DNA from 2 places in the Pseudoleptotrichia sp. genome. Region 2 is predicted to be linked to the other one. Evidence: riboswitches for the same ligand, from Rfam matches in the RefSeq annotation. Region 2 holds a riboswitch; the other holds the start of a gene.
The links. A riboswitch is a leader RNA that binds a small molecule or an ion and turns the genes downstream of it on or off. The one in region 2 is predicted to bind cobalamin.

Region 1: linked by a shared signal. The riboswitch ahead of nikB (nickel ABC transporter permease) and the one ahead of ACO5J6_RS05455 (energy-coupling factor ABC transporter permease) in region 2 are both predicted to bind cobalamin.

What each region holds. Positions count from the first base shown of each region.
Region 1 is NZ_DBHIXS010000007.1:68,202-76,484, forward strand. It holds gene ACO5J6_RS06785 (ABC transporter substrate-binding protein) at 1-481, opposite strand, end outside; gene nikC (nickel transporter permease) at 650-1,471, opposite strand; gene nikB (nickel ABC transporter permease) at 1,474-2,415, opposite strand; cobalamin riboswitch at 2,665-2,838, opposite strand; gene dnaA (chromosomal replication initiator protein DnaA) at 3,275-4,624, shown strand; gene yaaA (S4 domain-containing protein YaaA) at 4,654-4,887, shown strand; gene recF (DNA replication/repair protein RecF) at 4,925-6,019, shown strand; gene ACO5J6_RS06815 (DciA family protein) at 6,009-7,088, shown strand; gene ACO5J6_RS06820 (DUF370 domain-containing protein) at 7,119-7,385, shown strand; gene ACO5J6_RS06825 (tetratricopeptide repeat protein) at 7,397-8,283, shown strand, end outside.
Region 2 is NZ_DBHIXS010000005.1:80,609-88,891, forward strand. It holds gene ACO5J6_RS05425 (hypothetical protein) at 1-196, shown strand, start outside; gene ACO5J6_RS05430 (hypothetical protein) at 470-1,303, shown strand; gene ACO5J6_RS05435 (hypothetical protein) at 1,329-1,682, shown strand; gene ACO5J6_RS05440 (COG2426 family protein) at 2,140-2,661, shown strand; gene ACO5J6_RS05445 (sirohydrochlorin cobaltochelatase) at 3,125-3,946, shown strand; gene ACO5J6_RS05450 (PspC domain-containing protein) at 4,114-4,386, shown strand; cobalamin riboswitch at 4,523-4,699, shown strand; gene ACO5J6_RS05455 (energy-coupling factor ABC transporter permease) at 4,907-5,614, shown strand; gene ACO5J6_RS05460 (energy-coupling factor ABC transporter substrate-binding protein) at 5,614-5,916, shown strand; gene ACO5J6_RS05465 (CbiQ family ECF transporter T component) at 5,903-6,595, shown strand; gene ACO5J6_RS05470 (energy-coupling factor ABC transporter ATP-binding protein) at 6,588-7,394, shown strand; gene ACO5J6_RS05475 (cobyrinic acid a,c-diamide synthase CobB) at 7,391-8,283, shown strand, end outside.

The sequences.
Region 1 (8,283 bases), on a different contig from region 2:
ATATTGCCACAGGTTCTTTTGTTTTTATTTTTAAATTTTGTCCGTCAGCTTCTATTGAAGTGTATGTAAAGAAAGATTCAGCCCTTTTATTTTTTTCAAACACTCTTTCTATCGATTTTTTTACCGCTTCCGCTGTCAATGGATTTCCGTTGGAGAAAGTTACTCCGTCTCTTATTTTAAAAGTCCATTCCAACTTATCATCACTCAATTTCCAGCTTTCAGCAAGCAACGGCTGCAAGTTTCCTTTATCGTCAAAACTTGTCAGATTTTCTCCTACTCCGTAACGAGTTACAACCCAGCTGAAATACTGATCTGTAGGTTCCAAAGTGTCAGCAAATGAAGTTACTCCTACTACGAGTTCATCAGGATTTCCACTATTATTTCCGGAGTTTCCCTCTTTATTTCCTCCACCACATGCTACAAACAACGTAAATAATACTGCAATTAAAATTAAAAATCTATTTTTTCGATTTTTCAACATTCTTTTCTCCTTTATTATATTAATTTTTTATTTTTTATATAAATTTTATTTATAAATTATAATAAAAATATGTCATAAATATGTCATAAAACCTAAATTTTTATAATAAATTCCGTATTTCATATCAAGACAGAATAATAGATAATTTTATATTATTTATAATTTATATTATTCATTTTTTATATCCACTAAATCCCTTACAGAGTCTCCCAACATATTGAAAATAATTACTACCGTTACTATGGCAAGACCCGGATAAATCATCGTCCAAGGAGCTCTTGTATAAGTCTCCCTTCCTTCATTGAGCATTGCTCCCCATTCAGGTATCGGAGGCTGAGCTCCAAATCCTAAAAATGAAAGAGCCGCTATTTCAAGCATCAAAGTTCCCATATCTGAAACAGCCGTTACTATCATAGTAGTTATCATATTGGGCATTATATATTTGAATATTATTGAATAATCTCTACTTCCTGTTATTTTTGCAGCTTTCACATACAGTTCCTGCTTTATTTTCAGTACCATGCTCCTCGAAAGTCTTGCATATTTTATCCAAGTAACTATAGCTATGGCTATAATTGAATTTTTTACATTTGGACTTAAGAGTCCTGCTATGGCTATGGCAAGTATGAGTCCCGGAAATGCTATCATCATATCTCCAAGTCTCATTATTACAGTATCCACTATTCCTCCGAAATAACCGGCTATTACTCCCAGTACTGTACCTACAGCAAAGACTATAAAAATTAAAGTCAAAGTCATAAATATCGAATATCTGGAACCATATATAATTCTTGAAAATAAATCTCTTCCGAGCTGATCCGTTCCGAAAATATACTCCCTGGACGGAGCCTGCAAGCTGGGAGCTACAGCTTTAAAAGGATCCTTTGGTACTATAATGGGAGCAAAAATAGCTACTAATATTACTATTACAGCCAATGAAAAAAATATCATCATCCGAATACTTTTTCCTGTGAATTTTACTTTTTTCAATATTAGATTACCTCCTCGACTCTTGCATCCAGATATTTATATGAAATATCCACTGTAATGTTTACTATCAAATATAAAAATGCAATTATAAGGACATAAGCCTGAATTAGCGGATAATCTTGAGAAGATATGGCCTTTACCGCCATTTTTCCCATTCCCGGCCAGTTATACACTATTTCTACAACTGCCGTTCCTCCTAAAAGACTTCCAAGGGAAAGACCTAAAAGTGTTATTATAGGTAACATTGCGTTCGGTAATACATGCTTCCATAAAATATCTCTTTCTTTTATTCCTCTCATTCTTGCACCCGTTACATAACTTTTGCTCAATTCTTCGAGAAATATGTGTCTTATCTGTCTTATATATTTTGCCGACATAGCTACCGCTATTGTAAATGCGGGTAAAATCATTGATTTGAAATCGGCTTTTCCTCCCGATACCGATACCATTTTCAGTGTAACTCCGAATATACTCAACAGTACAAGTCCGAGCCAGAAACTTGGTATCGACATTCCTATAAATGTCATCATTCTTATTAGATAATCCTGCCATTTATTTTCCTTTACCGCTGCGAATATTCCAAGAGGTATGGAAATTAAACACATCAGAAATAATGACATAAATGAAAGATATAATGTAGGCATAAATGCCGAAGCTATTTTCTGAATTACGGGTATTCTTAGTGAATATGATTTTCCAAAATTTCCCTGTAATACTCCGAACAGCCATTTCCAATACTGGACATAAAAAGGCTTATCCAGACCCAAATCAGCTCTTGTCTGTGCCAGAAGTTCGGGTGTGGGAATATGTCCGCATTCTGTCAGCATCACTTCGGCAGGATCTCCGGGGGATATATAAACAAGACAGAATGTCAGAAAACTTATTCCGAAAAGTACAATGAGTATCTGTATAATATATTTTAAAAATTTCTTGTTTTTTTTCATTTTTTTGTGAGAACTGTTTTTTTATTTATAAGGCAGTTCTTTCTCCTTTTCAAAGATTTATGATTTTAGTAGTGAATGGATGACTTTTTTATAAGGTAATCTTTCTAATGTAAATAAAAAAATTCAACCGGGAAAGTTGAATCAGGTCATATATCCAGAATAGACGAAAAAATGAATGAATGTTGTGTTTTGAAATGTGTTTAATATTTCATCTATAATTATATATTAAATTTTTCCCTTCCCGAAAAATTATAATTTAAATATTAGGCAAGTCTCCTGACTAACTTCGTTCTACTCGTATCCTTCCCGAATTTTCTCCAGTGGTCTATATACTTTCGTCAGTATCACAGTAGAGGTGGCTGTACCGGATTCTAACCGGTTTCCTTATTAAGTTTTGTAAACACCTATATTTTTATATTTTATATGATACCACAAATATTTTGAAAGTCAAGTTTTTTTGTTTCCACAGTATATAATATATAATATATTAAAATACATTATTTATTATTAGTATTATTATAGGATGTTTTTTTGTTGGAAGTTTGAAAAACGAAAGTTTTGTAAAATAAAAAACTGTTGTTATTTTCAGGGTAAAATGTGGATAAATAATTATCCACTTTTTTTAAACGAAAAATTAAGAAAAAAAATTTGGATGTGGGAAAAAAAAATTTTGTTCGTGAAATAAGAAAAGAAACCAATGTGGAAAACATAGTGTAAATGTGGAAAAGTCAAAAATATTTCTAAAATAGCTTTTGATTATGTGGAAAAGTATGTGGAAAAGTTTAAAAGAGGTTGCCTTGATTATTTGATTTTTTTGTGATATATTCATATCACAAATAATTTTTGAAGGAGTTTAAAAATGGAAGTAAGTGCCTCCGAGTTATGGGAAAAAATATTGAAGATTTTTGAAAAAACAGGGACTGTAAATGATGTGGAGTACAATATGTATTTTAAGAATACCGAAGCAGCTGATTTATCAAACGGAACATTATTACTGAACTGTAATTCGTCTCTTGTGAAAGATGCAATGGAAAAGTATAAAAATGAAATAGAAGAAACAATAAACGATATTTTTATAGTTTCCAATGAAAAAATAAAGGCTGTTTTTAATATAAAAGTAAAAGAACAGATACAGGACAGCACTTTCAGAATAAGAGAACATAGAAATAAGATGAAAACAGGGCTGAACATAAGAAACAGGCTTGATAATTTTATAGTGGGAGATAACAGTAAAATGGCTTTTAATGCCTGTCTTGCAGTCATAGAAAATGATATTCCCGTTTATAATCCGCTTTTTATATATGGGGGTTCGGGTCTTGGAAAGACACATCTGATGCAGGCTGTGGGAAATGCAATTCTGGAAAAAAGTCCTGAAAAAAGGGTTTTTTACTGTACTACCGAGGAATTTACCAACGAATATATTACGGCAATAAGAGAAGGAAGAATAAAAAATTTCAGGGACAATTTCAGAGGTCTTGATGTACTTCTTCTGGATGATATACAGTTTTTTGAAAAAATATTTGCAAGGGGAGGCGGAGATACTGAAGAGGAGTTTTTCCATACTTTTAATAAGTTGCAGGAGTCGGGAAAACAGATTATAATGATTAGCGACAGATATCCTAAAGACATAAAAAATCTGTCCAAAAGGCTGGAGTCCAGATTTGTTTCGGGACTGTCGGTGGAAATACAGCAGCCCGGATATGAAACAAGAAAAGCCATACTTGAAAATATAGTGGAAACAAAAAACATAGAAATAGACGACAATATTTTAGAATATATAGCAGATTCGGTAAGCTCCAATGTGAGAGAACTCGAAGGAATACTGACACTGATAACCGCAAGGGCAAAACTTCTCAATGAAAGAATAACGTTGCAGCAGGTACAGGACGAACTTGCAAACAGAATAAGAAGTCAGCAGTCCAAAATAACTGCTGAAAAGATAATAGAAATAGTTTCTCAGGAATATGCAATTCCAGTATCGGAAATGAAAGCGAGAAAAAAGAAACAGGAAATAGTCGACGCAAGACAAAAAGCAATGTTCCTCATAAAAGACATACTTGATTTGAATCTGACTACGATAGGAGGACTTTTCGGAGGAAAAGACCACAGTACGGTCATAAGCAGTATTAGAAAAATAGAAAGCAGAATGGAAGAGAGTGCGGTGTTTAAAAAAGAACTGGACAGAATAAAGCAGAAAATAGTACAATAATATAGTAGGAGAAGGAGCTGAAAATTTTTATGAAAAAAGATGATATTGAAGAAAATGTCGAAGAAATTGAAATAAATACAGAATTTATAAAATTGGACCAGCTTTTAAAATGGGCAAATTTTACAGCTTCCGGAGCCGAAGCCAAAAGCTTTATTCAAAACGGGGAAGTAAAGGTAAATGGAGAAATAGAGACAAGAAGGGGAAAAAAGTTGTATTCGGGAGATGTTATTGAGTTTAATGATGAAAAAATAATAATAAAATAGAAAAATATTGTAAAAATCTCTGAAAAAGAGGTAATGTATGTATTTGAAACAGATAAATTACAGTAATTTCAGATGTCTGGAAGATACAAAAACGGAACTTGACAGAAATTTTAATTTAATATATGGAAAAAATGGACAGGGTAAAACAACTTTTATCGAAGCTGTTCATTTTTTAGCAACCGGAAAAAGTTTCAGAACAAAAAAAATAAAGGAACTTTTCAGATATAATAAGAACAGAGTTATCGTCTTTGGAAAATATATAAACAGAAATGATGAAGAAAATGCCCTTGCGATAGATGTAAATGAAGAGAAAAAGGATTTTTACATAAATAAAAATAAAAACAAATACATTGATTATGTAGGACTGCTGAATATAATATCCTTCATTCCCGAAGATATAGAGATTATCACGGGGAATCCGTCCGTAAGAAGGAATTTCTTTAATTATGAAATATCCCAGGCTAAAAAAGACTACCTAAAATCAATAGTGGATTTTGAAAAAATTCTGAAAGTGAGAAACAGACTCATAAAGGAAAAAAAGACAAATGAAGAAATATACGATATATACAATGAAAAATTTTTGGAAGAAGGTACTGATATAATTATTTACAGGAGGGAATTTATAAAAAATATATCCATTCTCCTAAATCTGAATTATAGAAAGCTGTTTGATTCAAAATCCGAGCTGAAACTGAAATATGACTGTTTTTTAGGTGATACCGATAAAAAGACAAGGGAAGAAATAATGATAAAATTCAGGGAAACGGTAAAAAGAAAAAGCGAAAGGGAGAAAATATTGGGATATAGCCTGACAGGACCTCAAAAAGACGATTTTATATTTGAGCTGAACGGAAAAAATGCGAAATCTTTTTCTTCCCAGGGAGAGAAAAAATCCATTATTTTTTCCCTCAAGATTTCCGAAATAGATATGCTTGTAAAAGAAAAGAATGAATATCCGTTATTTATAATGGATGACATTGCCTCATATTTTGATGAGGTGAGAAAAAAGAGTATACTCGATTATTTTATAAATAAAAAAATCCAATGCTTTATAACTTCCACTGAAGATTTGAATATAAAAGGGAAAAAATTTATCATTGAAAAAGGGAAAGTGATAACCGATGAAAAGTGATATAAAAAGTGCGGAAAATATAGTTTCAAATATTATAAAATCAAAAATATCCCTATTTAACAGTGAAAAATATATTTTATGGCAGATAAATAAAAAATGGACAGAAATTACGGGAGAAGAAATTGGCAGAAACTCGTTTCCTAAAAATCTTTATAATGGAAAAATGATTGTAAATGTTAATGATACAGTTATTTACCACAGTCTTGTAATACATCGGAATATAATTATTCAAAAAATAAATGATATTTTTCAGAAAGAGATAGTAAGTGAACTGGAAATAAGAAAAATCAACAGAAAAATAAAAAGAAACCTGATAGAAGAAATGACAGGAAAAAAAAATAAAGACAGTGAAAAAAGAGAAAATACAAAAGAAGCAAAAGAAAATATAAAAGAAAATATAATAAAAGAAGAAAGCAGAATATATGAGATTGAAAAAAATAAAAAAGACACGGAACAGGTATTTTCAGAAGATATAGACTTATCCTTTTCGGAAATTGAAAAAATAAAAAAAAGCATAAGCAAAATAGATAAAAAATATTTAGATATAGCCGAAAAGCTTGAAAAGATAGCTTTAAACAGAAAAAAGAAAGATATTTATCTGCTTTCTTCGGGATACATAAGATGTAAAAAATGCAAGGATATATTTTATCCGCTGCAAAATCAGGAAATATGTCCTGAATGTTATGAGCGGGAAGAAAATATAAAACTTGAAAATATGGGAAGAGTTATTACGGAAAATCCTTTAATAGGAGAAAAAGAAGCAATAAGAAAGACAGGAACGGACGAATATACTTATTATAAAGCAAGGGATATTTTAGCCCAGCGGGCATACAGTGAGCTTCTCTATTTTTATATTGCAAAAAATATGGAAATAGAATGCAGCGAAGAATATAAAAATGAGATAAAACAGGAAGCCAATATCGATTTTGAAATTTATGTAAAAAATTATATAGACTATAAAATAGGAACGGACAATAAAGAGGTTTATAATATTGAAAGGAGTAAAATAATAAGAAAATTGAGAAATGAAAAGGAATTTCGGACTATTTATAAAAAACTGAAAAAATGATATAATATAAGGGGAGGAAATGAAAAAAAGATGTATCTGTATATTGAAAATAACGTTTTTATAAACTTAAAAGAAATAGAATTTTTAGTTGATTATGATGATTTTATTCTAAATAAAAATAATAAAAAAATTATGGAAAACGGAAAAAGAAAAATACTGAATTTATGCTATGAAGGAAAAAAGAAACGAACTCTTATTTTTACGGAAAAGTTTATCTATATAACATCTTACACAAACAGAGCTCTTAAAATGAGAGCAGATGAATATGACAATCTGGTAAACAGTATAGTGTTTTAGAAAGGAGTAAAATGAAGATACGGGAATTATTGGTAGAAGCTAAGAAATCATATGAGAATATGAAGTATGATGATGCGGTACTGTATTTGGAAACAGTCCTTGAAATGGATGAAAATAATTATGAAGCTCTCGTTTTACTCGTAAGGATATATTCGGGGGCAGGATTTTTCAAGGTGGCTCTTCGATATTGTGAAAAAGCCTATAAACATTATTTTAAAGACACATTGATATTATTTAATATGGGATATATAAACCAGTCTCTTAATAAGCCTAAAAAAGCTATATTTTATTATAAAGAATATCTAAAAATAGAAAAAGATTATCATGTTATACTCAACATAGGGCTTTCCTATATGGATATGAAATATTATAAAAAAGCCATGGAATTTATAGAAAAAGCTATAAAGCTTGAACCGGACAACTCGGACGGATATCTGGACAAGGCAGAATGCTTTACAAAACAGGGAAAATATAAAGAAGCGATAAATATTTATGAAGAAAGACTGAAAAATCCGAAAAATAACATAGAGGAATACTATATTTATACAAAAATAGCCAGTGTAAAAGATAAAATGGGAGATATAGACGGTGCCATAGAAAATTATAATATTGCTATAAATTTTGGAAATACTGATGAGCTTGTCTATGAGGCATTTTATGACTTTCTTTTAAGGGAAAATAGAAGGAATGAAATAGAACTGCTTCTTATAAATTATGCAAACAGCACAATTCCGAGGGAAAAAGTTCTTAATCTTGAAGGGAGATATGCGACATATATAGAAGATTTTGAAAGGGCAAGGAAAATATGTGAAAAACTCCTGCTTTTAAATCCTGATAATCCTCTGCATTATTTTAATTCAGCTTATGTTTCGGAAATGCTCAAAGATTTTGACAAAGC
Region 2 (8,283 bases):
TCTTGAAAATCAGGAAAAAACTAAAGAAAAATTCAAAGAAGATATTAAGATTACTGTTATGCAGGCAGTAGAAAACAAAAAAGAAGAAGAAAAAAATGAAGCTCAGAGGGAATACGAAGAAGATATGGAAAAGCTTAAGGAAGAGAAAGAAAATATTGAAGAATATGTAAGAGTTCGTGATGATTTTATGAGATAACTTATAAAAAAATTTCAATTTCAAAGTAATTTTTTTATTCCGTATTTAAGCTTAAAATATTGAATTTATTGGACTTTTTAACATTATTACAGGTGTTTTGTTTGATTTGTCAAAAATAATAAAATGATGTAAAATAAAAAAAGATGTATAATTAAAAAATGGAAATAATATCGGAATAAGTTTTTATAAAAAACTTTTTGAAAAGATATTTTGAAATATAAAAAAAATCCTTATATGAAAATATAATAAAAATTAGTCAGGAAGGAAAAAGTTATGGTAATAAACTATGGAAGCGGAAAGATTGCAGAAAGTCTTGTAAATGTTATAAGATTTGGTAAAATAGCAATGAGACAGGTACTGTCCGAGATTCTTGTCTTAGTTGTAATTCTTTTGACGTTACATATTCTCTACGAAATTCTTCTTATAGCGGTAAACGGAGAGGCAACTAAAGTTCTTTCAAAAGTTTTTAATGAGCTTATATTTGCAGGATTTCTTGTTTTTATTATGATGAACTGGTTGGGAGGCATTAATTTACTGGAAAATATAATTGAGCCTTTAATGTTTCAAAAAATACCCCAATATATGTTCAGTTTTAAAGTCGGAAACAGAGAACTGTTTGTAACGGATGGTGTACTTTTGAATCTTGATAAGCTATGGAAAACACTGGAAGAAATTCCGAATAAAATATATGATATGAAAGCTGCATGGAAAATTTTCTTTGAGTGGGTATTAATAAGTAACCTCGGATATCATCTTATAATGATATTATTAAAAATGTTTATGTATGTTGTAATTATATTGTTTTTTGCAGATATACTAAGAATGATACTGGGGGTACATCTGATGTATATATTTTCAGGAATTTCATTTGTGCTTATGACATTTAAGCCTTTGAGAGAAAACTACGGTATGGCGATACCTAAGACATTACTAGCGACATCAATACAGTACTATATGACATTTATTATAGTAGGTCTTAGTGCGGGATATATGAATTATCTATATTCGGTAGGAGGAAAATTTATACATATAGTAGGAGTATTTATTTTAATGGGTCTTATAAAAGGAATGATGAATCAGATAAGTAGAATAGGGTCTAAATTATAATTTAAAGAAAGAAAGGCAAAAAAATATGCGAAACAGAAAAACGGTAATTATGTTTATCATAGTAACTCTTATGTTGCTCATAACAGTTTCGGCAAGCGGTGCGGACGTTAAAGATACTGCAACGGAGGTAACGAGAGATGTTAATGAATTATTAGCCGGATATATTAGATTTCTCCAGTGGGCAATAACCGCAGTAATGCTTGTCATAACAGCCGCAGGCATTTTACCTGAATTGTTTTCTGCGGGGCGTCCGCCTGATATTGCAGGGATATTTATGAAATTTATTCAGGCAGCTGTTATTATTGGAATTGCATGGGGAATAGGAGACCTTATCAATGCAGTTTTTGGTGCAAACATAAATATTGCAATGATAACATAAGGATACATTAAATGTAGAATAGAAAAAATAAAAATAATACAAAAGAGATATCTCATAAATAAGTTTTTACTGTGTTTTATATACTTTTCTTATTTATAAGATATCTCCTTGTTTTTTTATATCATCAAATCATTCTTTTGTTTTATCTTTTCTGTTATACTGATTATTATGTTTAACAATTTTTTTGTGAAATGAGTTAAAAATTTTATGTATTATATTTTCGATATAAAATTTTGTTTCATAGAAAAATAAATGAAAATTATAATTATAAAAATAATTTTTTCTTTTTATATTGAAAGAATATAAAGTTACATGTTATAATACCAAAAATAAAACAAGAAAGGAGAAATGTTGATATTGTCTCAATAGTAAAAAAATGAATGGAAATTAATATAATAAATTTTTATATTATTTTATCATATGGATTTTACTGTTAAAACAGCTTCAATAAACAATAATGATAAAAAAATTAGCTCAATCAATAGTAACATTTATTATAGCGATATTTGGTCCCAATGCAGGGAGAATAATAGGAATATTTCTTATATCTCTGCTTCCTGTCATAGAGTTGAGAGGAAGCATCCCCATAGGATATTATCAGGGACTTCCATGGTATACAAATATGATAACTTCAATTATAGGAAATATGCTGCCAGTACCTTTTATACTTTTATTTGTAGTAAAAGTGTTTGAATTTATGAAAAAACATAACATAATGGTAAATATGATTGATAAGCTGGAAAAAAAGGCACTGAATAGAAGTGAAAGTTTGGCAAATAAAGAATTTATAGGGCTAATGCTGTTTGTAGCAGTACCTTTTCCGGGAACAGGTGCATGGACAGGTGCATTGATAGCTGCTTTACTCAAATTAGACGTAAAAAAATCGTTTTTTATGATACTGCTGGGAGTGATCATAGCTGCAGCTATAGTAACACTGGGAGTATACGGAGTGTTCGGATTTTTAAAAAATATAATATAAAGTATATGTTTGTATGTTAGAATAAAAAAAAAGAGGTTAAAGAGAGTAAATTTCAAAAAGATGATATAATATAATAATATACAGTAAAATAAATGTAAATTTATAAAAAATAAATAAAAATATATCTAAAAAAATAAAAATCATAATTTATTAATGATTTTTTGTTTTATAAATCAATAAAATTGATATTTGCTAAATATTTGTCATTTTGTCAGTTTTTAGGCAATTTCAATTAAAGAATATATTACTAAAACTAATTAACATAAAATAATTATGAAAGGAGAATTTTATCTGAAAATAGAAAAATAAAAATGAAATATGAGAAAATATAGGAAAAAATAGAGTAGGAACAGTAAGAAAAATTTAAATTTCTATATTTTATTTTTGTATTTCGATTATAACTTATAATTTAATTGTAGATTTCAATTATAAAATTTTCTGTTTTTAAGATAAATATTTAAATATGAAAAAAGCAATATTAGTAACAAGCTTCGGTACATCTCATAAAGATACGAGAGAAAAATGTCTTGATGTAATTGAAAATGAAGTAAGGGAAAAATATGGAAACGAAAAAGTGGAAAGGGCCTATACTTCAGGAGTTATAAGAAGAATAGTCGAAAAAAAAGAGGGGATACATATATATGACCAGAAAGAGGGCTTGGAAGCTCTTAAAAATAAAGGATATGATGAAATTATAACAATGTCGCTTCATATTTTAGGAGGAATTGAGTATTCAAAACTTAGTAATGAGTATGGGAAAGTTACGCAACCGTTACTGACAACAGATGAAGATTACCGAAAAATAGTAAATAATGAGAAATTTAATGATTTAGAGGGAAATGATGCAATCATATTTATGGGACATGGTTCTGAAAGTGCTGCGGATGTTACATATCAGAGATTACAGGAAGAGTATATAAAAGCAGGGAAAAATAATATTTTTATAGCTACAGTCGAGGGAAAAGTAACAATTGAAGATGTTATTGAAAAACTGAAAAAAACAGATTATAAAAAAATATTATTAAAACCTTTTATGATAGTGGCGGGAGACCATGCCAAAAATGATATGGCTTCTGATGAGGAAGATTCGTGGAAAACGGTGCTTCAGAATGAGGGCTATGAAGTAACTCCTGTATTGAAAGGAATGGGAGAATATAAATTTATTCGTGATATGTTTATGGAAAAATTAGAAGCAGTCTATGGAAAAGATGAAAAGAAAAATGAAAAAATCGGTTCAAAAGGAAATTTTATATCATGGTTCAAAAACTTGTTTAAAAAGAGATAGAAATAATAGAAATATATATAATAAAGTAAAAAAGCCTCAATGTACTACACCAAAATCTTGGACATAAAAAATAAAAAGGAGATATGGCACAATTCTAAGCTTATTTTTTTGACAATGAATTATGAGCATAGTATAATTCACAAAAAATATAATTAGGAGGAAAACTAATGGAAAAAAGACTTTGCAAATCAAGAACTGATAAAAAAATAGCAGGAGTATGTGGAGGAATAGGAAATTATTTTGGTGTTGACCCGACCGTTGTCAGAATTATATGGGCCATTTGTATTTTGGGCTACGGAATAGGTCTTTTTGCTTATATTATAGCAGCTTTTGTATTACCCGAGGAACCTTTGAATGAGTCGGACAATTCAAATAAAAAAGGCTTTGAAACTGATAAAAAAGATATTGAAATAGAAGAAGCCGAAAAAGTCGAAGATTAAGATTAAGAATATAATAATTTAAATATCAGAAAATAAGTTTTTAGTTTACAGTTTGGCAGTTGAGTTGGGAGTGAGATTTATTTGACTAAAAAAATATATCTTATCTTCCTCTTGACAAATAAAAAAAAAGTAGTATACTATTTATAGAGTTATAGGTGTTTTATAAACTTAATAAGGAAATCGGTTGAAATCCGATACAGCCCCCACTACTGTGAAACTGACGAAAGTACATAAAACCACTGAAATGTAATTTTGGGAAGGGTACGAGTAGGATGAAGTTAGTCAGGAGACTTGCCTAATAATTTTTCTATTAAAATTTTCTGGGAAGGGAAAATTTGATATACATCAATAAAAATAAATCAACGGCGATTTAGTTTTTTATAGTATTGTTATACGGTGTTGCATAACATTTATTATAGAGCTTTTGACGTGTATTGAATTCGGCTTTCAGCTGATTTTTTTTTAACCTGAATAATTCTCGTATGTAAAACAGGAATTTTATTTTTAAGGAGAAATAAGAATGAAAAAAAGAACATCATCATTTTTAGTTTTAATCGGGCTATTTTTAGTTGTAGTAAACGGTTATTCAATGCATATAATGGAAGGATTTCTACCTCTGAAATGGGTAGTAGTATGGTTTGTTATCTGTATTCCGTTCTGGATTATAGGGATAAGAAAACTTCAGAATATTTCTAAAGCCGGTGTGCAGGATAAAATGACACTTGCATTGGCAGGAGCGTTTATATTTATACTTTCGGCATTAAAAATACCGTCAGTAACAGGAAGTTCATCACATCCTACAGGAGTAGGACTTTCGGCTATATTATACGGTCCTTTTGTAACTTCCATATTAGGGACGATTGTATTGATATTTCAGGCGGGATTGCTTGCGCATGGAGGATTTACAACTTTGGGAGCGAATACGGTTTCAATGGCAATAGCGGGACCTATTGTATCATATTTGATTTACAAAGGGCTTGCTAAAAGAAACAGAACCCTTGCAGTATTTTTAGCAGCATCTGTAGGAGACCTCGCTACATATGTCGTTACATCATTCCAGCTGGCACTTGCTTACCCTTCTGCTGACGGAGGGATACTAACTTCATTTATAAAATTTGCAATGGTATTTGCGGTAACTCAAGTACCTTTGGCAATTATTGAAGGACTGTTGACAAATGTGGTAATGAACATACTTGAGAAATACAATGTAAAAGGGGTGGAAGCATAATGGAAGAAAATAAAAATAAAAGTGTACTCAAAAAGAATATAATCCTGATTATAATAATACTTATAATAGGTATTGTACCTCTGCTTATGGTGAAATCCGAGTTCGGAGGCTCCGATGATAAAGGAGAAGATATAATAAAAGAAATAAATCCTGATTATGAACCTTGGGCCAACAATTTAATAGAATTGCCCGGTCCTGAAACGGAAAGTCTTCTGTTTGCTTTACAGGCTGCCATAGGTGCAGGAGTTATAGGATATGTGTTAGGCTATTTCAAAGGCGAAAGAAAGAATGTTAATAGATAAAATATCTTACGGAAATCCGATAAAAGATATGAACCCCGGAATAAAGTTTATACTGTCAATGACGACATTAATATTTTTACTTTACACCGGAAGTAAAGTAGTATTTATTTTTAACCTTATACTATTTAATTTGCTTCTTTTATTTGTTGTAAAAGTAAAAATATCAGACTTGTTAAAATTGAACTTTATTCCGGCTTTATTTATTTTGACGACTGTAATTTCCTTGTTATTTATAAAATCTGATATATGGGCATTTTTATTACGTTCATTTTCAGCAATAGCAGTGGTATATTTTCTTATCTGTTCGACACCCGTCATAGATTTGGATTATATATTTGCAAAATTGAAATTTCCCAAAATATTCAGGGAAATGTTCCTACTCATTTACAGATATATATTTCTGTTGTCTGATAATAAGGAAAAATTACAGAATGCACAGGAAGTGAGACTCGGGTACAGTACTTTCAGAAACAGTATGAAATCATTTCCAATGCTCGTAGTCGCAATACTGAAAAAAACATATTACTATAATCTAAATTCTATAAAAGCCGTAGAGTCAAGATTAGGGAAAGAATTTATTTTTTCCCATAGAAAATATAAAAAAATCGGGATTGAACTAATTTTTGTAATATTAATATTTATAATAAATCTATATCTGGTGGTAAAATATAATGCTTAGACTTGAAAATATAACCTTTTCCTATGATAAGGAAACGGAAGCTCTCAAAGATGTGAGCCTGAATATTGAAAAAGGAAAGAAAACTCTGTTTTTAGGAGAAAACGGCTCGGGAAAATCCACTTTATTTCTGATAATGAACGGACTTCTTCAGGCACAGAAAGGAAATATCTATTTTGAAGGTGAAAAAATAGTGTATAGAAAAAAGGACCTTGAAAATCTTAGAAAAAAAGTAGGGATAATTTTTCAGGACCCTGAAATACAGATTTTTGCTCCTTTAGTTTTTCAGGAAGTGGCTTATGGACCCGAGAATCTTGGTTATTCCAAAGAAAAAGTAGAAAAAAATGTAAACAGGGCAATGAAAGAAATAAATATAGAAAATTTGAAAGATAGACCCTGTCATCATCTCAGCTATGGGCAGAAAAAAAGAGTATCTATAGCTGCAATTACAGCAATGGAACCTGATTTACTGATTTTAGATGAACCTACTGCGTGGCTTGATTCCAAAAATACGAGAAGAGTATCAGAAATTCTTAAAGGTTTTTCCGAAGCAGGAAAAACCCTGATAGTATCGACACATGATACAGATTTTGCATATGAATTTGCTGATTATATCTATGTCCTTGATAAAGGCAGAATAGTCAGACAGGGAAACAGGGATGAAGTTTTTGAAGATTTTGAGTTTTTAAGAAAATTGAATTTAAATATTCCAAATGTGTTAAAAATAAAGAGTTATCTGAAATATAAACAACTTGATGAAAATGATTATTATAAATTCTTGGAGGAAAAAAATTTACTATGAAAAAAATACTTATATCGGGAGCAATGAGCGGAAGCGGAAAAACTACAGTCAGCAGTATATTGATGTCGGCATTTGAGAATGTGGCACCTTTTAAAGTGGGGCCTGACTATATTGACCCCGGTTATCATGAACTTTTTACAGGGAATAAATCTCATAATCTGGATGCTTTTATGTTTGATGAAGATACGTTGAAACATATATTTAAAACAGGAGTAAAAGGACGAAATATAGCCATAGTCGAGGGAGTTATGGGACTTTATGACGGTATAGGGCATGAAAAGGATAATTTCAGTACGGCACATATATCGAGGATCTTGGATATTCCTGTGATACTTGTAGTAAACGCAAAGGGGATTTCTACAAGTATAGCTGCTGAAGTTTTAGGCTTTAAATTATTTGATAAAAATGTTAAAATAAAAGGAATCATTCTAAATAATGTTTCATCGGAAAAATTGTATCTAAATCTGAAAGAAGCTGTAGAAAGGTTTACAGGAATAGAATGTTTAGGGTATCTGCCAAAAAATGACAAACTGTCTGTAGAAAGCAGACATCTGGGACTGAAACAGGCTTTTGAGCTGAAAGACTCCGAAGAGCTTAGGGAAAAGAAAATTCTTTTTAAGGAAATCGCTGAAAATTGTCTGAATTTAAAAAGAATATATGAAATAGCCGAAGAATTTGAAACTGACGGTGGAATGGACGAATTTAAGCCGATAGAAAATCTGAAAAATAAATACAAAGGTAAAAAAGTCGGAGTAGCAAGGGACGGAGCATTTTCTTTTTATTATGAAGCCAATCTTGAGTTAATGAGGTTTTCGGGCTTGGAAATAGTGGAGTTTAGTCCTGTGAGAGATAGAAAACTTCCTGACAATCTTGATTTGATATATTTCGG